4 regions of the Streptomyces sp. NPDC002994 genome follow, and region 2 is predicted to be linked to each of the others. Evidence: riboswitches for the same ligand, from Rfam matches in the RefSeq annotation. Region 2 holds a riboswitch; each other region holds the start of a gene.

Region 1 (3,832 bases), on a different contig from region 2:
AGGGCCTGGTCCGCTCCTGGTACCGCCGCGCCCTGACCGAGCTGTCCCGGCTGCCGCACATCCGGCGCGTCGCCATCCAGACGAACCTGAGCTGCCGCACCGACTGGCTCACCGAAGGCGAAGCCGGCGCCGACCTCGGCACGCTGGCGCTGTGGTGCACGTACCACCCGGGCCAGACACCGTACGACCGCTTCCTCGCCAAGTGCCGCGAACTCACCGCCGGTGGCGTGCGTTTCAGCGTCGGCGTCGTCGGCTTCCCCGAACATCTCGAAGAGGCGCGCAGGCTGCGCGCCGCGCTCCCCTCCGAGGTCTACCTGTGGATCAACGCGGCGGAAGGCCGCACCTACACGGACGAGGAAGCCGGCCACTGGACGGCCCTGGACCCCCTTTTCCCGTACAGCCGCCACCCCCACGCCTCCGCCGGTCTCCCCTGCCGGACCGGCGAGTCGGTGATCTCGGTGGACGGCGAAGGCGGGGTCCGCCGCTGCCACTTCGTGCCCACCGAACTCGGCAATCTCTACGACGGCTCGTACCGCCAGGCACTGCGCCCGCGCGCCTGCCCCCTCGCCGCCTGCGACTGTCACATCGGCTACGTCCACCTGGAGACGCTGCCGCTGTACGACGTGTTCGCGGGCGGCGTTCTGGAGCGCGTACCGGCCGCCACCCGCCTGCCCTCACAGGGGCAGCAGATCGGGCCTCTTCGCCTCGACGTGATCACCTGACGACTCCCCGCGCAGCCGCCGCCCGATCCACGGCACCAAGTGCTCCCGCGCCCACTGGATGTTGTCCCGGCGCGCCTCCAGCGTGCCGCGCGGCGCCTGCGGCGGCCACGCCTGGTCCGGGTCGGCCGGTACGTCGAGCCCGAGCACCTGGGCGGCGCGCAGGGCGACCCGGGTGTGCCCCTCGGGCGAGAGGTGCAGCCGGTCGCCGTCCCAGGCGCGCCTGTCCTGTACGGACTTGAGCGACCACAGGTCGAGCACCGGGCAGTCGTACCGGTCGGCGACCGCCCGTACGTGCGCCGTGTACGTCGCGATCTTGCCCCGCAGATGGCGCAGCACGGGAATGCCGCGCGTGTCGAAGCCGGTGGTCACCATGACGGTGCCCACGGCGTTGGTGAGGTCCGCGACGGCCCGTTCGAAGCGCTCGGCGACGTCGTCGGGGTCGCTGCCCGGCCGGAGGATGTCGTTGCCCCCGGCGCAGAAGCTCACCAGATCGGGTGCCAACTCCTTAGCGCGCGGGACCTGCTCGGCCACGATCTGGTCGAGGAGACGGCCGCGTACGGCGAGGTTGGCGTAGCGGAAGGTGTGCTCGGGGACGCGGTCGTCGAGGAGTACGGCGAGCCGGTCGGCCCAGCCGATGAACGCACCGTCGGGTCCGGGATCTCCGACGCCTTCGGTGAAGCTGTCGCCGATCGCCGCGTACGACCCGATCGTGACTGCATTGAATGATCTCGAATCGTCTGCCACGTCGGCACATCCTTCACTGGAGCGAGTGACCTACGCCACCGTAGGGAGGGGTTGACGCAGCGTGATATATGACACCGGTCAAGATTCACCCAACCCGGAATAGACCGAAAAAGCACGTACGCCCCCTTTTGCCGCCGGATGTGGCAGCGAAAAGGGGGCGTACGAGAGCGTGCAGGCAGATCAGATGGTTCAGATGGTGACGCCGTGGCCGCGCAGGTAGGCCAGCGGGTCGACGTCCGAGCCGTAGCTCGGGCCGGTCCGGATCTCGAAGTGCAGGTGCGGGCCGGTGGAGTTGCCCGTGCTGCCGGAGAGGCCGATCTGGGTGCCGCCGCCGACGCTCTGGCCGGAGGAGACGGACAGCGAGGACAGGTGGGCGTACTGCGAGTAGCGGCCGTCCTCGTGCTTGATGACGACCTCGTTGCCGTACGAGCCGCTCCAGCCCGCGGAGACCACGGTGCCGGCACCGACCGCCTTGACCGGGGTACCGCTGGACGCGGAGAAGTCGACGCCCGTGTGGTAGCCGCTGGACCAGCTGCCGCCGGCCATGCGGTACGGGGTGGTGACGCCCGCGGAGACCGGGGCGGTGAAGCCGGATCCGGTGCTCGGCGCGGCGGCCGCGGGGGCGGCCTTGGGGGCCTCGGCCTTCGGGGCGGCCTTGGGGGCCGCCTTCACGGGGGCGGGCTTCGCCGGAGCGGCCTTCGCCGGGGCGGCGGCCTTCGCGGGGGCAGCGGCCTTCGCACCGATGGTCAGCTTCATGCCGGGCAGGATCAGCGAGGGGTTGCCGCCGACGACCTCACGGTTGTCGTCGTACAGCTTCTGCCAGCCGCCCCGCACGTCCTGCTCGTCGGCGATCTTCGACAGGTAGTCGCCGGAGACCACGGAGTAGGTCTTGGTGCCGGCCTTCTTCGTCGGCGCGGCCTTCTCGGAAGCGGCCGAGGGGGCGGACTTGCCGGCGGACGCGGCGGCCGGGGCCGCCTTCTCCGCGGCGTTCGCACCGGTGGCGGCGATGAGCGGAAGTGCGAGTACGGCCCCGCCCGTTCCGGCGGCGACGAATCCGCGAGTGAGCGAGTTGGACCTCGGGCGGCGGTGCTTACCCTTTGCGGGCATGGAACATTCCTCTCCGGCGCCTACGAGGTGAGCTGTCGGGTTCGGGCTGGAGATGCCCGGCCGCGCTGGTGCGCGACTTAACCCCAAAGCCGGTCCGGACGGGGAACTTCCCCGATGACCGGCGTACTTACCTGGTTCCCCCGCTCCTGCCACGCGTGAGTGAGTGTGAGTGCGGATTCCGGGAGGTGGCAGGATTCGGCGGTCCACCCGGATTGACGGTGACCGTAAGCCGACGCGGCTCTCCCGTACAAGCCAGTCCATTCATTCCGCCATTGCCCCACGAGAATTCATGGAGCAATTCCCGTCACCCTCTGTGGATTACGGATCTTTACGCCCCGCCCGCCAACTGGCATTTCCTCGCAGCGCTTCGCCACGCACCGTCACGAATATGATCCTGCTCACCAGCAGCCCCGCCATTTCCCGTACCCCCATGGGGAGTTACACCGAAATGGTCCGTTTCGCCCTAACTGCCACTTACCTCCCGCACTGCACTGTAAGGGCGTCAAATCCCAGGGCTCACGTCCTCCGCAGCCGGAAGACCGCCGCGTCGAGATCGCCGCGCAGCGCGGTGCGAAGCCCCCGGTGGAGCAGTACGGAACCCCGGTGCACGGCAGAGGTGTCGAGGCAGGCGTACGCCGCAGCCGGGTCCAGCCCGCGCAGACGCAGCGGCGGCTGCTCCTCGCCGTAATGCTGCGCCTGGAGCCAGGCGAGGACGACGGTGTCGTCACCGCGCACGTACTGAACGGCGCTGAGCCCGCCGTCGGGCGCCCGCAGCCGGTACAGCTCGCCGTGCTGCACCACCGGCCTGATCTCCTTGTACAGGTCCACCCACTCGCGCGCCTCGGCGATCTCGTCCTCGCCCCAGCCGGTCAGATCGCCGCCGATGCCGAGCACGCCCGCCATCGCGCTCACGAAGCGGAAGCGCAGCGAGCTGACCCGCCCGTTGAGCTGAGTGTTCGGGCTGTCGGTGACCCACGCGGCCATCGCCCGCGCCGGGTGCAGCTGGCTGAAGCCGTGCTGGATGGCGAGCCGGTCCAGCGGGTCGGTGTTGTCGGACGTCCACACCTGGTCGGTACGGGACAGAATCCCGAGGTCGATCCGGCCGCCGCCGCCCGAGCACGACTCGAAGGCGACGCCGGGATGCGCGGCCCGCAGCCGGTCGAGGAGCGCGTACAGGGCGTGCACGTGCTCGGTCCACAGCCGCTGCGGGTACGGTTCGCCCGGCCAGCCCGCGTCGGTGAAGCAGCGGTTGAAGTCCC
Region 2 (3,832 bases):
CTCCTGAGACCACCGCCCAGTTCAGGTGACTTCTCATCGTCCTGTCCTGCCGGACCGGCGAAGGACAGGAGGACAGGAGGACGATGAGGAAAGGCCAACTCAAACGCGGCCCGGCACAGGCGCTTTCGGGCTAGGCGGGGCGCACGCTGCCGTAGATCGGCATGTAGTAGATCGACTCCTCGCGGACGTACGCGCCGGGCTTCGGGGCGTGGATCATCTTGCCGCCGCCGATGTAGATGCCGACGTGGCTGATGTCGTCGTAGAAGAAGACCAGGTCGCCCGGCTTGAGGTTGTCCGTCGCGATGCGCGTGCCGACCTTCACCTGGTCCCAGGTGGTACGGGGGAGGTCGACGCCGGCGGCCTTCCAGGCGTCCTGGGTGAGGCCGGAGCAGTCGTACGAGCTGGGGCCTGCCGCGCCCCAGACGTACGGCTTGCCGATCTGGGCGCGGGCGAAGGCCAGGACCTTCTCGGCCTTGGCGGCGTACGCGTCGCCGGTGCCGGTGCCGGAACCCGTGCCTGTATCGGCTCCCGTACCCGTACCCGTACCCGTACCCGTTCCCGTATCGCTCTCGTCCTTCTGTGCCACTTCCTCCTGGCGCTTGCGCTCCGCCTTGGCCGCCTCCGCCTCTGCCTTGGCCTTCGCTTCGGCCTTGCGCCGCGCCTCCGCCTCCCGCGCCTTCTCCAGCGTCGCCAGCCGCGCCTTCTCCTGCGCGGTCAGCCGGGACAGCAGCTCGCGCGCCTGTGCGAGCTTCGTCTGCACGTCCTGCTTCGAGGACTTGAGGGATGCCTGCGACGCGGTGAGGCTCTCCAGGCTCCGCGTCGCCTCGGCGCGCTTCTTCGACGCCGCCGCCTGCTGCGTCTCGAAGTCGGTGACATCCGTCTGCTGGCGTTCCGTCATCCGGTCCAGCAGCCGGTTCTGGTCGAAGTACGCCTGGGGGCTGTCCGCGAGGAGCAGCGCGGCGGTCGGGGTGACCGACCCCGACCGGTACTGTGCGGCCGCGTAGCTGCCGAGCTTGCGCCGGGCCTCGTTCAGCTTCTCTGTCCGCTCGGCCACGGCGTCGAGCAGGCCGTCCACGGACTTCCGCTGCTGCTCCGTCTTCTCTTTGGCCAGGTTGTACTTCTGCGTGGCCGTGCCGGCCTGCCGGTAGAGGTCGTCGACCTTCTTCCGCACCTCTTCGACGGTCGGCTTGGGAGCCGTCGGCGCGGTGGGTGCCGCGCCCGCTGTCTGGGCGAGCAGGCCGACTGAGGCGATTGCGGCCGTCGTGATGCCCAGTGCGGGTGCGGTGGTGCGTGTACGGGCACGCGGCTTGCGATGCGACGCCAAGGCCGGCATCTCCTTCCGTGGACCGCCTACCGGGTTAGCTGTCGGGTTCGGGCGGGACGAACGGAAGGTGCCCTACGGTCCGTGGGACTGCGGACCGATTCACCCCAGGTGGTGCGCGTGGGTCCCCGGTTCCGAACTGCCCTGTGGCAGGCCGGATTCGGCGTGGGCTGATCGCTCCGGCGCTGTTCGCCGGCTGGGGTACGAGCCGCCCGACTCGGCACGCTAGCCAACAGTGGTGAGTGCTGGGAAGCCCGATGTTCGATATGCCCGATACATTTTCGTGACCTGGTCGAGTTGGTTCCGTTGTGCGTCCCGCAGCCCGGTCCCTCGGTCGGCCGTCGGGCGTGCGCAAGGTCACAGAGGGCGACGGCAGGCGTGCGAAGTGGCGGAGCGCCGGGTTCGCCCGGCCGGATCCGGGTGGCCCCGGTGGAATCCGGGGCGGGCTGTCGGTGGTCCCGCCTAAGCTTGGTAAACGATGAGCAGCCTCTTTGACGACAGCTTCCTGGCCGACCTCCAGCACGCGGAAGAGCCGGCCCCGCCGCCCCCCGAGGATCACGCCCCGGAGGAGGTCCCGCACGACCTCTTCGGCGGCGCCTTCGACGCGCCTCCGGCGCCCAGGGACGGGCACTACAGGGACGGCGCGCCGCGCCCGGTCGTGGACGCCGCCGCGCTGCTCGACGGGCTGAACGAAGAGCAGCGCGCCGCCGTCGTCCATGCCGGATCGCCGCTGCTCATCGTGGCTGGCGCGGGTTCGGGCAAGACCCGCGTCCTGACCCACCGGATCGCATACCTGCTGGCCAAGCGGGGTGTGCACCCCGGCCAGATCCTCGCGATCACCTTCACCAACAAGGCCGCGGGCGAGATGAAGGAGCGCGTGGAGCAGCTCGTCGGCCCGCGTGCGGGTCACATGTGGGTCTCCACCTTCCACAGCGCGTGCGTGCGCATCCTGCGCCGCGAGTCGAAGAGGCTCGGCTTCACGTCCTCGTTCTCGATCTACGACGCCGCCGACTCGAAGCGCCTGATGGCGCTCGTCTGCCGCGATCTGGACCTCGACCCGAAGCGCTTCCCGCCGAAGGCCTTCAGCGCCAAGGTCTCGAACCTCAAGAACGAGCTGATAGACGAAGAGACCTTCGCCGGGCAGGCCGCCGACGGCTTCGAGAAGACCCTGGCGCAGGCCTACGCGATGTACCAGGCGCGGCTGCGCGAGGCCAACGCCCTGGACTTCGACGACATCATCATGACCACCGTGCACCTGCTCCAGGCGTTCCCGGACGTCGCCGAGCACTACCGGATGCGCTTCCGGCACGTCATGGTCGACGAGTACCAGGACACCAACCACGCTCAGTACACGCTCGTACGCGAACTGGTAGGTCCGTCGGGCGAGAACCAGGCGCCCGCCGAGCTGTGTGTCGTGGGTGACGCCGACCAGTCGATCTACGCCTTCCGCGGCGCCACCATCCGCAACATCCTCCAGTTCGAGGAGGACTACCCGGACGCGAAGACGATCCTGCTGGAGCAGAACTACCGCTCGACGCAGACCATCCTCACGGCCGCCAACGCCGTCATCGAGCGCAACGAGAACCGCCGGCCCAAGAACCTGTGGACGGACGCCGGGGCGGGCTCGCTGATCACCGGGTACGTCGCCGACACCGAGCACGACGAGGCGCAGTTCGTCGCCGAGGAGATCGACCGGCTGACGGACGCGGGCGACGCGAAGGCCGGCGACGTCGCCGTCTTCTACCGTACGAACGCCCAGTCCCGCGTCTTCGAAGAGATCTTCATCCGCGTCGGGCTGCCCTACAAGGTCGTCGGCGGCGTGCGCTTCTACGAGCGCAAGGAGGTCCGGGACGTGCTCGCGTACCTGCGCGTCCTGGCGAACCCCGAGGACACCGTCCCGCTGCGCCGCATCCTGAACGTACCGAAGCGGGGCATCGGCGACCGCGCCGAGGCGATGATCGACGCGCTGTCGCTGCGCGAGAAGATCAGCTTCCCGCAGGCGCTGCGGCGCGTGGACGAGGCGTACGGCATGGCGGCCCGCTCGGCGAACGCCGTGAAGCGCTTCAACACGCTGATGGAGGAGCTCCGTACGATCGTCGAGTCGGGCGCCGGGCCCGCCACGGTGCTCGAAGCCGTCTTCGAGCGGACCGGTTACCTCGCCGAGCTCCAGGCCTCGACCGACCCGCAGGACGAGACACGTATCGAGAACCTTCAGGAACTCGCCGCGGTCGCCCTGGAGTTCGAGCAGGAGCGGGAAGGCGACGAGCCCGGGACGCTGGCCGAATTCCTGGAGAAGGTCGCGCTCGTCGCCGACTCCGATCAGATTCCTGATGAGGACGAGGACGGGTCCGGGGTCATTACGTTGATGACGCTGCACACCGCCAAGGGGCTTGAGTTCCCTGTGGTGTTCCTGACCGGCATGGAGGACGGCGTCTTCCCGCACATGCGCGCGCTCGGCCAGACCAAGGAGCTGGAGGAGGAGCGGCGACTCGCGTACGTCGGCATCACGCG
Region 3 (3,832 bases), on a different contig from region 2:
GACTGCTGCGCCTCGCCGGCGCCCCCTCGCTCGGCTGGCTCGACGTGAAGACGTCGGCCGGCGTCGAGGTGCCCGACATCGAGCGCGCCGTCGACGAGGAGCTGGCCCGCTTCGCCGCCGAGGGCCCCACGCCCGAGGAGATGGAGCGCGCGCAGGCCCAGTTGGAGCGCGAGTGGCTGGACCGGCTCGGTACGGTCGCGGGCCGCGCCGACGAACTGTGCCGGTACGCCGTCCTGTTCGGCGACCCGCAGCTCGCCCTGTCCGCCGTCAAGCGTGTCCTGGACATCACGGCGGAGGAGGTCCAGGCGGTCGCCAAGGCCAGGCTCCGCCCGGACAACCGCGCGGTCCTGGTGTACGAGCCCACGCACTCCGACAGCGCCGAAGCCGCAGCCGACGACACCACCGACGCCGCCGGCGAGACCGGAACGCAGGAAGGGGCGGACAAGTGACCGACACCGCAGCCGTCAGCATGAAGTTCCACCCGCAGCCGCAGGGGGGCACCCCCACGCCGTGGGCCTTCCCCGCCCCCGAGCGCGGCGCCCTGCCCAACGGCCTGACCGTGCTGCGCTGCCACCGCCCCGGTCAGCAGGTCGTGGCCGTCGAGGTCTTCCTCGCCGCCCCCCTGGAGGCCGAGCCCACGGGCCTGGACGGCGTGGCCACGATCATGGCGCGGGCCTTCTCCGAGGGCACCGACAAGCACTCCGCCGAGGAGTTCGCCGCCGAGCTGGAGCGCTGCGGCGCCACACTCGACGCGTACGCCGACCATCCGGGCGTCCGGGTCTCCCTCGAGGTCCCCGTCTCCCGGCTGCCCAAGGCGCTCGGCCTGCTCGCCGACGCGCTGCGGGCGCCCGGCTTCACGGACAGCGAGATCGAGCGCCTGGTGGCCAACCGGCTCGACGAGATCCCGCACGAGACGGCCAACCCGTCCCGCCGCGCGGCCAAGCAGCTCTCCAAGGAGCTGTTCCCGGCGACCTCGCGCATGTCGCGGCCGCGCCAGGGCACCGAGGAGACGGTGGAGCGTATCGACTCCGCCGCTGTGAAGAGCTTCTACGCGGCGCACGTGCGTCCCGCGACCGCCACCGCGGTGGTCGTCGGCGACCTCGAAGGCACCGACCTGGACGCGATCCTGGCCGACACCCTGGGCGCCTGGAAGGGTGACACGGCCGAGCCCCGCCCCGTGCCGCCGGTGACGGCCGACGACACGGGCCGTGTGGTCATCGTGGACCGGCCCGGCGCGGTCCAGACGCAGCTGCTCATCGGCCGGATCGGCCCCGACCGGCATGACCGTGTCTGGCCCGCCCAGGTCCTCGGCACGTACTGCCTGGGTGGCACCCTCACCTCCCGCCTGGACCGCGTCCTGCGCGAGGAGAAGGGCTACACGTACGGCGTGCGCGCCTTCGGCCAGGTGCTGCGCTCCTCGGCCGACGGTACGGGCGCCTCGATGCTGGCGATCAGTGGCTCGGTGGACACGGAGTCCACCGGACCGGCGCTCGATGACCTCTGGAAGGTGCTGCGCACCCTCGCGGCCGAGGGCCTCACCGACGCCGAGCGCGATGTCGCCGTACAGAACCTGGTGGGTGTCGCGCCGCTCAAGTACGAGACGGCGGCGGCCGTCGCCGGCACGCTCGCCGACCAGGTCGAGCAGCACCTGCCGGACGACTTCCAGGCCCAGATGTACGCCCGCCTCGCCGAGACGGGCACCGTGGAGGCCACCGCGGCGGTCGTCAACGCCTTCCCCGAGGACCGGCTGGTCACGATCCTCGTCGGCGACGCTTCGCAGATCGAGGAGCCCGTCAGGGCGCTCGGCATCGGCGACGTGACGGTGGTCGCAGGCTGACGCGTGGTCGGCGACTGACCGCGTTACACCCCAAAGCGGGAGATTGAGGGACCCCGGCGGCCGAAAGGCTGCCGGGGTCCTTCCTGTATGTCCGGTTTGTTGTGGAGGTTGCCTGTCTGGCCTGTGGGGTGCGTTACAAAACGCCGTGTCTGTTTGGTGATTAAAAGATGTGCCGCTTAGCGTCTGTCCGGCTGTCCGTCAGCAGTGAGCCGCATCCGCGGCACCGGGCAGCCATCGCCGAGTCCCCGTCAGGCGCGAGCCTGGGGAGCCGGGGACCCAATCAGTCCCTGGGGTGAATCGGACGTCCTGCGTGCGTACGTACGACAGGCGTCCGTAGGAGACCTTCCTGCTCCGAACCCGTCAGCTAACCCGGTAGGCGAGAAGGAAGGAAAGGATCAGCCACTCCATGGCGTTCACCCGTGCCACCGGGAAGCACCGTCGTCCGAGCCGCCTGACGCGCAGAAGCGCGAACATGGCGGGCGTCGCCGCCCTCGCGACGACCGGCGTCATCGGAGGCCTGGCCTCTCCGGCTCTCGCCGCCGGATCGGCCCTCTCCGTCGAGGACACCGGCCTCACCCAGGCCATCGTCATCGGCGACTCCCTCGCCGACCAGATCGCCGCTCAGGCCGAGAAGCAGCAGCAGGCCGCCGACAAGGCGGAGGCCGAGCGCAAGGCGGAGGTCAAGCGCAAGGCGGAAGCCAAGCGCAAGGCGGAGGCCAAAGCCAAGGCCGAGGCCGAGGCGCGCGCCAAGAAGGAGCGCGAGGAGCGTGCGGCCAAGGAGCGCGCCGCCCGTGAGGCGGAGCGCAAGCGCCTGGGTGGCTACACCCTCCCGGTCGCCGGCTCCTTCGTGACCACCGGCTACAAGACCGGCGGTAACCTCTGGTCCTCCGGCAGCCACTCCGGCGTCGACTTCCGCGCCGCGTCCGGCAGTTCCGTCGTCTCCGTCGGTGCGGGCACCGTCGTCGAGGCCGGCTGGGGCGGGGCGTACGGCAACAACATCGTCATCCGGATGAACGACGGCACGTACACGCAGTACGGCCACCTGTCGTCCCTCGGCGTCTCCGTCGGCCAGAGCGTCGCCTCCGGCCAGCAGATAGGCCTCTCGGGCTCGACCGGCAACTCGACCGGCCCGCACCTGCACTTCGAGGCCCGCACGTCGCCCGAGTACGGCTCGGACATGGACCCGGTCGGGTACCTGCGCGCGCACGGCGTGAACGTCTGACGGCTCGGTCGCCCGTTCGTCGTCCAGAAGGCCCCGGCTCCCCGCCGGGGCCTTGTGCATGTCCAAAAGCCGTCCATGGATTCCCGCCCCCCGTCGGAAATTGCGGAATGCTGCAATAGAGTCGCCGAACAAGCGTCGATCGACCGCGTTTCGCGGGGATTAAGGCGGAGGTTCGGTCATGCGCATTCCCGCGCAATCGGTATGCACGGCAATCCGTGACGACATCGTTTCCGGTGTCTTCGCGCGGGGCAGCCGGCTCACCGAAGAGCTGCTGGCGCGCCGTTACGGTGTCTCGCGCGTCCCGGTGCGCGAGGCTCTGCGCACACTGGAGTCCGAGGGGTTCGTCACCACCCGCCGGCACGCGGGCGCCTGCGTGGCCGAGCCCACCGAGCAGGAGGCCGCCGACCTCCTGGAGGTCCGGACACTGCTGGAGCCGCTGAGCGCGGCCCGCGCCGCCCAGCGGCGCACCGAGGCGCACCTCAAGGTGCTGCGCGGCCTGGTCAGGCTCGGCCAGGAGCGGGCCCGCCGGGGCGAGGGCGAGGATCTGCGCTCGCTGGGCACCTGGTTTCACGAGACGCTCGCCCAGGCGTCGGGCAGCCCCGGCCTCACGGCCCTGCTCACCCAGCTCAGGCACAAGATCGCCTGGATGTACGCCGTCGAGCAGCACGCCCGCCCCGCCGAGGCCTGGGCCGAACACGCCGCGATCGTCGACGCCGTGGCGCGCGGTGACGTGGAACGGGCCCGGTCGCTGACGGCCCTGCACGCCGAACGGG
Region 4 (3,832 bases), on a different contig from region 2:
TGCTGCTGGTCGGCGATCTCGCCGCGCTGCGACACGTACTGCCGCATCGGGTAGGCGAGGGCCACGACCAGCGAGCACAGCACCAGGACGAGGAGCGCCGCCCGGCCGGTGAGCCGGGAGCGGCGGGCCTGACGGCGGGTCTGCGAGCGGTAGACACGGGCGGCGGTCTGCTCGCCGAGCAGCCGAATCCTGGTCGCAGTGGAGAACCGGTCCCGGTCCTTCCCGGCCATGTATCCCGCCTCCCCTGCCGTTACGCACGTACGTCCCCGGACACGGTACGGGACCGCGGCCGGGGACGTACGTACGACTGGCTGTGCTGTGGTGTCAGGGCTTGCTGTCAGCCCTTGCTGTGCTTATCCCTTAAAGCGGGGGAAGGCGGAACGACCCGCGTACACCGCCGCGTCGTCGAGGATCTCCTCGATGCGCAGCAGCTGGTTGTACTTGGCGACGCGCTCGGAGCGGGCCGGGGCGCCGGTCTTGATCTGGCCGCAGTTGGTGGCGACGGCGAGGTCGGCGATGGTGACGTCCTCGGTCTCACCGGAGCGGTGCGACATCATGCACTTGAAGCCGTTGCGCTGCGCGAGCTCGACGGCGTCCAGGGTCTCGGTCAGCGAACCGATCTGGTTGACCTTCACGAGCAGCGAGTTGGCGGCGCCTTCCTCGATGCCGCGGGCCAGGCGCTCCGGGTTGGTGACGAAGAGGTCGTCGCCGACGATCTGGACCTTGGCGCCCAGCTTGTCGGTGAGGACCTTCCAGCCGGCCCAGTCGTCCTCGAAGAGCGGGTCCTCGATGGAGACGAGCGGGTACGCCGCCACGAGCTCCTCGTAGTACTCCGTCATCTCGGCGGCCGAGCGGGACTTGCCCTCGAACTCGTACGAGCCGTCCTTGTAGAACTCGGACGCGGCGACGTCGAGCGCGAGCGCGATCTGCTCGCCCGGGATGTAGCCGGCCTGCTGGATGGCCTCGAGGATGAGGTCGAGCGCGGCGCGGTTGGAGTCCAGGTTCGGGGCGAAGCCGCCCTCGTCGCCGAGGCCGGTGGACAGGCCCTTGGTCTTCAGGACGGACTTGAGGGTGTGGTAGACCTCCGTGCCCCAGCGCAGGGCCTCGGAGAACGACTCGGCGCCGATCGGCGCGATCATGAACTCCTGGATGTCGACGTTGGAGTCGGCGTGCGACCCACCGTTGAGGATGTTCATCATCGGAACGGGCAGCAGGTGCGCGTTCGGGCCGCCGAGGTAGCGGAAGAGCGGCAGGTCCGACGCCTCGGAGGCGGCGTGCGCGACGGCGAGGGAGACGCCGAGGATGGCGTTGGCGCCGAGGGAGGCCTTGTTCTCGGTGGCGTCCAGGTCGAACATGGCCTGGTCGATCAGGCGCTGCTCGGTGGCGTCGTAACCGACGAGCTCCGGGCCGATCTGCTCGATGACGGCGAGGACGGCCTTCTCGACACCCTTGCCCTGGTAGCGGTTCGGGTCACCGTCGCGAAGCTCAATGGCCTCGAACGCTCCGGTGGAGGCACCGGACGGAACAGCAGCACGACCGGTGCTGCCGTCGTCGAGGCCGACCTCGACCTCGACCGTGGGGTTGCCTCGGGAGTCCAGGATTTCCCGGGCTACGACGACGTCGATGGACGGCACGAGCATCTCCTTCTGGGATGTGACGCTAGGGGTGCAGGGTCACTTTGGCCTTGCGACAAGAGCCTAACCGGCTCGGGGGCATCGGTCGGCCGTTCGCCCGCCCCGTGGGACAAGAAGAGGTCCGAATACCCGCAATAGCGGACGTAACTCTTCTGGTCAGTACGGCAGAACCCCGGCCCGGCGCGTACGGGGGGAGCGCGCCGGGCCGGGGTGGTGTGGGGGTGTCGCCGGGTCAGCTCAGGTGCAGCTGCTGGCCCGGGTAGATGACATCGGCGTCGCTGACGATGTCCTTGTTCAGCTCGAAGAGCTTCTCCCAGCCGCCCTTGACCTTCTTCGCGTCGGCGATCTTGCCGAGGGTGTCGCCGGACTTGACCTTGTACTCGCCGTCACCCTTCTTGATCTCGGCGGGCGCGGCGGGCTTCGCGGTCTCGGCCTTGGGCTCGGCCTTGGGCTCGGAGCGGACCTCGCTGCGCGAGGCGGGCTGCTCGGCGGCGCGCGGGGCGGCCTGCTCCTGCTTCTTCTCCGTGGAACCGGAGGTGTCGACACCCGGGTCGACACCGTCGTTGGTCAGGCCGCCGGCACCGGCGCAGGCCCAGGCGCCCGGGCCCTGCATGTCGAGGAGCTTCTCGGCGGTGGCGATCTGCTGCGCCTTGGACGCCTTGTCGGCGGTCGGGGCGTACTGCGTGCCACCGGCCGCGGCCCAGCTGGACGCGGAGAACTGCAGGCCGCCGTAGTAGCCGTTGCCCGTGTTGATGGACCAGTTGCCGCCGGACTCGCACTGGGCGACAGCGTCCCAGGTCTCGACGGAAGCGGCGGAGGCCGAGGTCGCGCCCATCAGCGGGACGGCGACAGCGGCGCCGGTGATACCGGCGAACGCGGCGAAACGCATGGCCTTGGACGGGGCACGGTGCTTGGCCTTGCTGGAAAACAGCATGCGACATCTCCTCACCGACGCCTACGAGGTGAGCTGTCGGGTTCGGGCCAAGTGAGTGCCCGGCCGCACGACGACCTGCGTCGCGCGGCTTTACCCCAAGCCGGTTCCGTTCGTCTTTCGACGTCCGGGCCCGGCGCCTACCTGGGTCCCCCGCTCCTGCCTACGGCGCTTTACGCGTCAGTTCCCCCCGGCCGCCGGCAGGATTCGGCGTGACGGTCGACGGGGCCCGCGGTGGCGAGCGGTCTGACGGTAAACACATGAGCCCTTGATGTTCAAAGACGCACATCAGGGAGATATCGCCCTTCCCTGCCCTTACCTGACCCACATTCGCGCAGGTCAGGGGAGGAACGGGCGGATCGTCCGGGCCGCGCCCACCAGTTGAGGCAAAGAGACCCTTGTCTCACTTATGCCAAACTGGACATAGCGGCCCGAACTACCCCCCGAAATCAGCCCAGATCGAGGCTCTGGCCAGGGACGATGAGGTCCGGGTCGGAGCCGACGGTCTTCTCGTTCGCGGCATAGAGCGCGGCCCAGCCGCCGCTCACGTCGTGCGCGTCGGCGATGGCCCAGAGGTTGTCACCGGCGCGGACGGTGTACTCGCCGTCGGCGTTGGCGGCGTCACGTGTCGATCCGTCACCTCGGGAGGCGTGGCGGCCCGATTCGCGCCCGATGCCCGGATCACCGGATACGGCGCTGTCGGCTTCCCGCGCCTCTTCGCCGCGGTGCTTGCCCTTGGAGGTGCCCTCCTCGGGGGTGGGCGAGGCGGTCCCGGGGGAGGGGGCCTCGGGGTCGTCAGACGTCTTGGCGTCCTCGGACACCGGGGGCGCCGTCGGCTCAGCGGTTTCGTCCGCCTTGTCGGCCTTGTCAGCCTCGTCAGCCTTGTCGGCCTTCACGCTCTCGTCGCCGGTCCCGGCGGGCGCCTCGGTCGTCGGCTCGGACGGCTCCTGGGTCTCGGCGTTCTCCGGCGTCGCGGTCGACGTGTCGTCCTTCGGCTCGGCGGTCGCACCGTCATCCGGGGCGGCGTCGTCACCCTCCGTCAGGCCGGAGATGAGCGCGCAGCTCGGCCACGCCTGCGGTCCCTGGTCGGCCAGCACCTTCTCCGCCACCTGGATCTGCTGGGAGCGGCTGGCGAGGTCGGCGCGCGGCGCGTAGGCCGTACCGCCGAACTTCTGCCAGTTCTCCGGGGAGAACTGAAGCCCGCCGTAGTAGCCGTTACCGAGGTCGGCGCTCCACATGCCGCCGCTCTCGCAATCGGCGACTCGGT

What was found. Region 2 has a riboswitch for cyclic di-AMP ahead of ABZX79_RS13025 (NlpC/P60 family protein). Riboswitches for the same ligand answer to the same signal wherever they lie in the genome.
Region 1: another riboswitch for cyclic di-AMP. It lies ahead of ABZX79_RS28055 (LysM peptidoglycan-binding domain-containing M23 family metallopeptidase); the one in region 2 lies ahead of ABZX79_RS13025 (NlpC/P60 family protein).
Region 3: another riboswitch for cyclic di-AMP. It lies ahead of ABZX79_RS29385 (M23 family metallopeptidase); the one in region 2 lies ahead of ABZX79_RS13025 (NlpC/P60 family protein).
Region 4: another riboswitch for cyclic di-AMP. It lies ahead of ABZX79_RS16570 (transglycosylase family protein); the one in region 2 lies ahead of ABZX79_RS13025 (NlpC/P60 family protein).

What each region holds. Positions count from the first base shown of each region.
Region 1 covers NZ_JBEXNQ010000024.1:48,154-51,985, forward strand. Annotated here, with positions in the region: gene ABZX79_RS28045 (STM4011 family radical SAM protein) at 1-722, shown strand, start outside; gene ABZX79_RS28050 (SGNH/GDSL hydrolase family protein) at 675-1,466, opposite strand; gene ABZX79_RS28055 (LysM peptidoglycan-binding domain-containing M23 family metallopeptidase) at 1,656-2,573, opposite strand; cyclic di-AMP (ydaO/yuaA leader) riboswitch at 2,576-2,749, opposite strand; gene ABZX79_RS28060 (alpha-galactosidase) at 3,090-3,832, opposite strand, start outside.
Region 2 covers NZ_JBEXNQ010000008.1:167,419-171,250, reverse strand. Annotated here, with positions in the region: gene ABZX79_RS13025 (NlpC/P60 family protein) at 131-1,333, opposite strand; cyclic di-AMP (ydaO/yuaA leader) riboswitch at 1,332-1,497, opposite strand; gene pcrA (DNA helicase PcrA) at 1,800-3,832, shown strand, end outside.
Region 3 covers NZ_JBEXNQ010000026.1:109,647-113,478, forward strand. Annotated here, with positions in the region: gene ABZX79_RS29375 (pitrilysin family protein) at 1-449, shown strand, start outside; gene ABZX79_RS29380 (pitrilysin family protein) at 470-1,837, shown strand; cyclic di-AMP (ydaO/yuaA leader) riboswitch at 2,063-2,231, shown strand; gene ABZX79_RS29385 (M23 family metallopeptidase) at 2,244-3,059, shown strand; gene ABZX79_RS29390 (GntR family transcriptional regulator) at 3,238-3,832, shown strand, end outside.
Region 4 covers NZ_JBEXNQ010000011.1:22,669-26,500, forward strand. Annotated here, with positions in the region: gene ABZX79_RS16560 (septum formation initiator family protein) at 1-230, opposite strand, end outside; gene eno (phosphopyruvate hydratase) at 354-1,640, opposite strand; gene ABZX79_RS16570 (transglycosylase family protein) at 1,867-2,568, opposite strand; cyclic di-AMP (ydaO/yuaA leader) riboswitch at 2,572-2,746, opposite strand; gene ABZX79_RS16575 (transglycosylase family protein) at 3,015-3,832, opposite strand, start outside.